DNA from 2 places in the Methylobacterium sp. J-001 genome. Region 1 is predicted to be linked to the other one. Evidence: riboswitches for the same ligand, from Rfam matches in the RefSeq annotation. Region 1 holds a riboswitch; the other holds the start of a gene.
What was found. Region 1 has a riboswitch for fluoride ahead of MKK65_RS12450 (voltage-gated chloride channel family protein). Riboswitches for the same ligand answer to the same signal wherever they lie in the genome.

Region 1 (4,209 bases):
ATCATCTCGTTGATGCCGTCGTAGTCCCACTCGTCGTGGGGGGTCATCTGGTAGACCCACTTGGCCTGCCCGGTGTCGGGGTTACGCGCCCAGATGGTCATCGACCACTTGTTGTCGCCCGGACGCTGCTTGGGGTTCCAGGTCGAGGGATTGCCCGAGCCGTAGTACATCAGGTCGAGCTTGGGGTCGTACGAGTACCAGCCCCAGGTGCAGCCGCCGCCGGTCTTCCACTGGTCGCCTTCCCAGGTCTTCAGCGAAGAATCCTTGCCCACCGGCTTGCCGAGGTAGGTGGTCTTCTCCGGGTCGACGAGCATCTCGTCGTCCGGGCCGACGGAGTAGGCGCGCCAGACCCGCTTGCCGGACTTGAGGTCGTAGGCGGTCACGTGACAGCGTACGCCGAACTCGCCGCCCGAGATGCCGACGATGACCTTGTCCTTCACCGGCAGCACGGTGGCGGTGTTGGTCTCGCCCTTCTTCGGATCGCCGTTCTGGACCGACCAGTTCACCTTGCCGGACTTGGCGTCGAGCGAGACGACCGTGGTGTCGGCCTGGTGCAGGATGATGGCGCCGTCGGCGTAGGCCAGGCCGCGGTTGACCGTGTCGCAGCACATCACCGGGATCACCGACGGGTCCTGCTTGGGCTCGTACTTCCACACGATCTTGGCCTCGTGGTCGAGGTCGAGCGCGTAGACGATGTTCGGGAACGGGGTGTGGACGTACATCATGTTGCCGATGACGAGCGGGGCGCCCTCATGGCCGCGCAGCACGCCGGTCGAGAAGGTCCAGGCCACCTGGAGGTTCTTGACGTTGTCCTTGTTGATCTGGTCGAGCTTCGAATAGCGCTGGTTCGTGTAGTCGAGGCCCGGGAACGCCCACTGGTTGGGGTCCTGCATCAGCTTCATCAGGTTTTCGTTCGCGATGGCCGGCATGGCGGCCGGCAGGAGCGTCGCGGCGTAGGCGACGGACGCCGCAAGGGCGATCTTCCTCATAGGTGTTCCTCCATTTGAGCGTTCGAACCCGGACGTTGTGTCCGCCAGGGGTCTCCTCACCGCATCCCGGTCCGTCGGCGGCGACGTGTCGGCCCTGCGCGCTTCCGCGCCGGGCCCCGGACCGGGGCTGCATTCCCCTCGAGCCCCAAGATCATCGTCCGGGAGCCCAAGTGGAGCGCCGGTAGAAGTATCGAATTATAAGATCAGCGCAATAAGCATTTTCTAAGTGCGACAGAATTATCCAGTCATTATCATGCAGATGCTGATTTAACCAATACGACGTCGCCCGAAAAAGCCATGGCTTTATCAGGGGCGCAAATAGTGCTGTTTTTTAAATAAAGATGCCGCTCTTTATTATTCCGAGACATCGCTTTTTTGCGTTGACTCAGACTATCGAGTGGCTATCCTTATTCCTGCGACAGACTAGACCTAAGCACATGTATTCTTGTGACCGCTCGGAGGCATGTGTCCTGGTCGCGGCGGAGCCTTATGGCTCCGCCTTTTTTTTCGTGCGCGAACGGGAAAAGGCCCGGACCGCGCCTGGTGGGCGACGGCGGGCATCAGGACGGTCTTGGATCGGGCAGGGTCATCGGTCGGCTCATGAGGGGCCGCCTTGCGGCGATCCGGTTGCGGTCATGAGCGTGACGGTGCGGGTCAACACATAGCTCTACCCGCGCCGAAGCGCTCGGTAGAAGCTATCGTCCGGCCCATAGGGGGCCGGCAGTTATCGGGGAGCTTCATCCCCATCCCACGTCCGGCAACGTGGATTAATCCGTCGTCCGGGTCAATCCCTTCGTCGACCGATCACGCGCGGGTCACGGCAAGGGAGAGGAAATAGGCGCCGTAGGCCGTCACCATGAGGGCCGCGACCCCGTCGAGGACGTAGGGCGGCACCTTCCGGAAGATCCCGGTGCCGCCGAGGGCGAAAGCCAAGGTCGCCACGAGCACGACCCCGATGCCGACCCCGAGGGTCGCCGTTCCCGCGCCCTCCCGAAGCGAGACGCCGAGCCAGACCACCAGGATCTCAAGCCCCTCGGCGACCAGGGCCCAGGCGGCGACGCCGAGGCCCGCGGCGTTGATCGGCCGCGACCAGTTCGCGTCCGTCGAGCCGGGGGCCGTGCCGGCATCGCGCTTCGAGAGCCCGTCGATGAACTCGTAGAGCAGGTACAGGCCGAACCCGAGCAGCAAGACCGCCGAGATCCAATCCAGGACGTTCAGGGCCAGGAGGTAGGCCGCCTTGCGCAGGACGACCGCGAGGATCGACACCGCCAGCCCGCCGAGGATGGAGCCCGCCAGGACGCTGCGCCATCCGAACCGGTACGCCCCGGCCATCATCACCGTCGCGGCGATGAAGAGTTCGGTGAAGGTCACCTGGAAGGTGATGACGGCTCCGAGCCAGGAAAGGGTCATGGGATGCGCTCCGCCCCGGGCCGGCGTCGAACGCGCCGGCCTCGGCCGCGGAGGGCATAGACATGCCCCGGGCCCTGGACCAGCCACCGTCTTTCGTGATGCTTTCGAACGACCCGGGCCCCATCCCCACTCGGGATGGGGCCCGGGCGCGCGGGAGTTGGATCTTGACGAACGGGCGAGGCGAAGGCATCTCCCGTCCACGGCAATGGAATCTGCCGGGCCTTTCGGCCAAACCGCCCCCTGGGCTAATGACTCCTACCTTTTGCGGCGCCGCAACAAGGGGGACTCATGCGCGCGACCTTCCAAAATCTCTTCGACAGCCTGAACCTCGCGGCGTTCGTCCGCACGCGGCACGCCCATGCCGTTTCGGTGGCGCGATGGTCGGCCATCCTCGTGCCGATGGCCGCGGCGGTCGGCACCCTCTGCGCGGCCTTCCTGTGGAGCCTCGACGCGGCCACCCAGGCGCGCTTCGACCATCCCTGGTTCCTGTTCCTGCTTCCGCTCGGGGGCTGTGCCGTCGGCTTGCTCTACCACCTGTTCGGCAAGAGCGTTGAAGGCGGCAACAACCTCATCGTCGAGGAGATCCACGAGCCGGACGGCGGCGTGCCGCTCCGGATGGCGCCGCTTATCTTCCTCGGCACCATCGTCACGCACCTGTTCGGCGGGTCGGCCGGGCGCGAGGGTACCGCCGTCCAGATGGGAGGCAGCCTTGCCAGCGCCTTCGGCAAGCTCTTCGGGGTCGATGCGGCCGGGGTCCGGGTCCTCCTGATGGCGGGTATCGCCGCCGGCTTCGGCGCAGTCTTCGGCACGCCCATCGCCGGCGCGGTGTTCGCGCTGGAGGTGCTCGCGGTCGGTCGCGTCGAGTACGCCGCGCTGGTGCCCTGCCTCCTCGCCGCGGTGGTCGGCGACTGGACCTGCCAGGCATGGGGCATCCACCACGGCTTCTACCACGTGGACTTCCTCGCCGGCGGCGCGAAGGCCCTGACCGTCGATCCGCTGCTCCTTGCCAAGGTCGCGCTCGCCGGCGTCGCTTTCGGCCTTGTCGGGTTGCTGTTCGCGGAAGCCAACCACCTCCTCGGTGGTTGGCTGAAGCGCCTGGTCCCGTACGGGCCGCTCCGCCCGGTGATCGGCGGCCTCGCGGTCATCGGCCTCGTCTACGCTTTTGGTACGCGGGACTACCTCGGGCTCGGCGTCTCGGCCGCCGACGCCGGCGGGATGACCATCAACACCTTCTTCGGGCCGGACATCCATCCCTGGAGCTGGGCCCTGAAGATCCTGTTCACGGTCGTGACCCTCAGCGCCGGGTTCAAGGGCGGCGAGGTCACGCCGCTGTTCTTCATCGGCGCGGCGCTCGGCAACGCCCTGGCCGGGCTGCTCGGCGCGCCGGTGGACCTGTTCGCGGCGCTGGGGTTCGTCGCGGTCTTCGCCGGCGCAGCCAACACGCCGCTCGCCTGCACGCTGATGGGCATCGAGCTCTTCGGCGCGACGCACGGGGTCTATCTCGCCGTCGCGTGCTTCCTGGCTTACCTCTGCTCGGGTCACAACGGCATCTACCTGTCGCAGCGCATCGCGGTCCCGAAGTCGGCGGCGGCCAACATCCCGGACGGCATGACCCTGCGCCAGGCCCGTACGGGCCGGGTGCCGACCGTCGCACCGTTGGCCGAGCGCCCCATCACCGAGGAGACGTCATGACCCCATCGCATCGCGTCGTCGCCGCCGACACCGGCATGATCCGTATCTACATGAAGCCGGGCGAGCGCGGCGGCGCCGGCAAGGGCCGGTGGTTCTCTGGCTCGAAGCCGCTCTATCG
Region 2 (4,209 bases), on a different contig from region 1:
CTCATCCTCGCCCCGCTCCCGGCCCGGGCCGAGATCGAGCCCGGCGACCTGACCCTCACGGTCACGGCAGAGTTCAACGGCAACAGCGCGCCCTTCGCCCGGGAGATGGTGCTGCTGAAGATCCGGGGGGTCTACAAGCAGCCGATCCTGCTGGAGGAGGTCGTCCAGCCCTCGCTCGCCAATTTCTCCTGGACCCAGCTCGGCCGGGACCACTGGAGCAAGACCAAGCTGCCGGACGGGCAGAGCGCCATCGCGTTCGAGCGCACCGTGGCGGTGTTCCCGCACCATGCGGGCGACTTCGTCATCGAGCCCTTCACCCACAAGCTCACGGTCAACGATGTCGGCGAGCGGCGGATGGTCGAGGTGCGCTCGAAGCCGATCCCGTTCCCGGTAGCGGCCTGGAAAGAGGCGACGGGCGGCCCGGACGTGAAGGAGCCCTGGTGGCTGCCCGCCCGGGACGTCGCGGTGACCGATTCCTGGAGCCCCGACCCCGAGACCGTGAAGCTCGGCGAGACCACCCGGCGGATCGTGACCCTGGAGGTCCAGGGCATGGTCGCCGAGGGCCTGCCGCCCCGGCCGGTGATGCGCACCCGCGGCATCCTCACCTTCGCCGGCCCGGTCACCCGCGAGACCCTGCTGACGCCCTCCGGCCCCGTGGCGCGGGCGACCTACCAGTGGGACGTGAAGCCCGGCGTGCCCGAGGTGATCCCCCTCGACGCCATCGCGATCCCGTGGTTCGACACCAACACCCGCACCATGCGGGAGGCCGAGATCCCGGCCCGCCAGATCGGCGGCGGCCTGCCCGACCGGGAGGGCGACCGGGCGCCCCCGCCCGTCCCGTCGCCGCTGGTGGCCGCCGCCGCGGCGCTCGCCGCCTTCGGCCTCGGCCTGGCCCTGATCGGTTACGGCACGGGCCGCCCGCGCCTACGCCTCTCCGCCGCCACCCGCCGGGCCCTGAACCGGGCCGCCCGCGCGGGCGATCCGGCCGGGTTCCGCGCCGCCCTGGAGGCCGCCCGCCGGGAGGCACCGGAGCTTGCCCGGACCTGGCAGGCGCGGCCCGATCTGGCCGCGCCGCTCGCGGCCCTCGACCGGGCGGTGTTCGGAAAAGCGGGCCCCCCCGCCCCGGACCTGCCGGCGCTCGCCCGCGCCCTGTCGCGGCCCGAAATCCTGCCGACCGCCTCCGGACCGGACCGGTTGGCGCCCCTCGACGGGCCGGCGGCCTGAAACCTTTGCACAGGACTTGGGCACGGACTATTCCTGGGCAACAGCCCAAGTTCTGATCAGGCATCAATATTTTGCACGGTCTTGCGTCACCTGATGTCGCTTCGTAGCCTTCGTTGCCTCAACACTGAAGACTTGCAACGAACATCAGGGAGGAGCGCCATGGCCCGCGCCAACGACGTCAAGGACCGGTTCCGCGCCCGGCTGCAGGATGCCGATGCCCGCAGCACCGATTTCCGCCGGAAGCTGCTGGCGGAGGGCACCCGCGCCCTCGAGCCGGTGGTCGATGTCCTGAGCCTGATGGCCGAGGTACTGAACGAGGCGGACAACGTCCACGGCAGCATCACCGGCCTCGAGGCCCAGATCGACCAGGACAACTTCATCAGCCTCTGCGCCAAGCTGCGCGGGACCGAGACCGAGCAGAAGATCAAGATCAAGTACGGTCCCGAGCTCGGCGGCAGCAACACCATCTCGGTCTCGGGCCTGAACCAGCGCTACAACGAGCGCCTGGTCCCGGGCGCGGCCGGGGCCGCCCTTGGCCGGAGCGTCGGCAGCGACATCCATCTGGACGAGAACCGCGGCACCGAGCTCGCCGAGGTGGTCCGCGAGGTGGTCGAGGATTTCTACGCCGCCCAGATCGAGCAGCGCAGCCACTTCGCCGCCGTGCAGTAGCGCAGGGGCGGATCCGGATTTCCCTCGGGCCCATCCTGCGCTAGATCTGGCCGGGATGGGGATGGAGCTCCCCGATAACCGCCCGGCATCGCCATGCCGGGCTGATGGCTCCTACCGAACGGGCGCTCCGGTCGTCCGCGGTGGGGCATGTGCCGACGCCGCCCGACCGAACAGGAAGGGCAGGCATGGTCAACACCCTCATCGTCATCCTCGGGGCCGGGCTCGGCGGCGGGGTCCGTCACGGCATCAACGTCGCGGTGGCCCGGTTGCTGCCGGGCTTCGGGTTTCCCCTCGCGACCCTGGTGATCAACGTGCTCGGCTCGTTCCTGATGGGCGTGCTGGCCGAGGGCTTCGCCCTGCGCGGCGCGGCCGGCCACCCGGCGCGGCTGTTCCTGACCACCGGGATCCTGGGCGGCTTCACCACCTTCTCGACCTTCTCGCTCGACGCGATCAGCCTGTACGAGCGCGGCGAGCCGGCCCTGGCCGCCCTCTACGTGGGCGTCTCCGTGGCGGGCGGCCTGCTCGGCCTCCTCGCCGGCATGGCCCTGATCCGCGCGCTCTGAAAAAAGATGGTTTCAAAAGGTCTCCGACCTTTTGCGGGTGCAGGGCAGAGCCCTGCAAGGCTCAGGGGCTCCGCCCCTGAACCCCGCCAAAGGGCTTGCCCTTTGGGATCCCGAACCTTCCTCAGTCCGCGATGAACTTCAGGCGGTGGTCGCGGTAGAGGTCGACGATCGCCGCGGCGGTCTCCTCGATCGAGCGGCGGGTCACGTCGATGGTGGGCCAGCGGTTCTTGGTGAACAGCCGGCGCGACATGGTGATCTCGTCGGCCACCGCCGAGCGGTCGACATACATCGAGGATTCGTCGGCGTTGAGGCTCGACAGCCGGTTCTGCCGGATCTGCACGATCCGCTCGGGCGAGGCGAACAGGCCGACCACCAGGGGTTTCCGGGCCCGCTCGATCGCCGGCGGCAGCGGCATGCCCGGCACCAGGGGCAGGTTCGTGGTCTTGAGCCCGCGATTGGCCAGGTAGATCGAGGTCGGCGTCTTCGAGGTCCGGCTGACCCCGAGCAGGATCACGTCGGCATCCTCCAGGTCCTCGGGCAGGTTGCCGTCATCATGCGCCAGCGTGAAGTTCATCGCGTCGATGCGCTTGAAATACTCCGCGTTCAGCATGTGCTGGGCGCCCGGCCGGGCCGTGGTCTCGGCGCCGAGATAGGCGCGCAGCAGGTCGTGGACCGGCCGCAGCACCGACAGGCAGGGCGAGCCGGTCTCCCGGGCGACCTCTTCGAGCCGCTCGCCGAGGTCGCCGCCCACCAGGGTGTACAGCACGAGGCCCGGGGCCGCCCGGATCTCCGAGATCACCCGGTCGAGCTGCGCCGCCGAGCGCACCAGCGGATAGACGTGCTCGATCGCCGAGACGCCCTCGTACTGCGCGGCCGCCGCCCGGCCGACATTGATCAGCGTCTCGCCGGTGGAGTCTGAGACAAGGTGGAGGTGGAAGTAGCTGCGGCCCATCCGGTCGCCTTCGTCTCGCCGGGCGCGTTATCCACAACCGGCCGCCAGGGGAGTCGATGAGTGTGGATAGGATGCGGCTTCGGGCAGGTCCAGGGCGCAGGGGCTGCGCTTTATCGACTCCGCCGTTCACAGGTCCGCCAGATGGGCACGCGGAATCCGGGCGCCTGGGAGAATCCGGGACGCAACAGGGGCGCGTACCGGACTCGGCGTTCGCAAGCCGCTGTTGGACTTGGCCGTTCTCGCAACATGGAGCGAATCCTTTAAAGCCTCGTTAACGGCGCGGCGGCGGGGACGGCCTGTGGACCCGCTTGCACCACCGTGTTGAGCCCCCCCAATAGAAAAAACAGAGTCCTAGAATCTCTCTTTTCTTTTCGAGAGGGGCCTGTGTGGGGATACGGCGCGCCTCGACTCGACAGGAGGCGCGCCGACGGGCATGCGGGATGACGAAGACGGGATGGGAGCGACGATGACGGGGACGGAGCGCATGTCCGAAGGCAAGTCCGAGCGGACGGTGCTGCGCGTCCTCGAGGGCGAGGCGATCGGACCGCCCCCCGCCTGGATGATGCGCCAGGCCGGCCGCTACCTGCCGGAATACCGGGCGAGCCGGGCCGAGGCCGGCTCCTTCCTCGACCTCTGCTACAGCCCGGACTTCGCCGTCGAGGTGACCCTCCAGCCGATCCGCCGCTTCGGCTTCGACGCGGCGATCCTGTTCTCGGACATCCTGGTGGTCCCCCATGCGCTGGGCCAGGACGTGCGGTTCGTCGAGGGCGAGGGCCCCCGCCTCGATCCGCTCGACGGCCG

Region 2: it holds a riboswitch for fluoride, as region 1 does, so the genes downstream of both, crcB (fluoride efflux transporter CrcB) here and MKK65_RS12450 (voltage-gated chloride channel family protein) in region 1, are expected to answer to the same signal.

Annotation. Positions count from the first base shown of each region.
Region 1 is NZ_JAKSYN010000112.1:56,269-60,477, forward strand. It holds gene xoxF5 (lanthanide-dependent methanol dehydrogenase XoxF5) at 1-989, opposite strand, end outside; fluoride riboswitch at 1,672-1,743, opposite strand; gene MKK65_RS12445 (TMEM165/GDT1 family protein) at 1,794-2,399, opposite strand; fluoride riboswitch at 2,592-2,664, shown strand; gene MKK65_RS12450 (voltage-gated chloride channel family protein) at 2,688-4,091, shown strand; gene MKK65_RS12455 (DUF190 domain-containing protein) at 4,088-4,209, shown strand, end outside.
Region 2 is NZ_JAKSYN010000137.1:76-4,284, forward strand. It holds gene MKK65_RS17160 (hypothetical protein) at 1-1,224, shown strand, start outside; gene MKK65_RS17165 (hypothetical protein) at 1,384-1,893, shown strand; fluoride riboswitch at 1,942-2,014, shown strand; gene crcB (fluoride efflux transporter CrcB) at 2,079-2,456, shown strand; gene MKK65_RS17175 (pyruvate, water dikinase regulatory protein) at 2,578-3,408, opposite strand; gene MKK65_RS17180 (uroporphyrinogen decarboxylase) at 3,863-4,209, shown strand, end outside.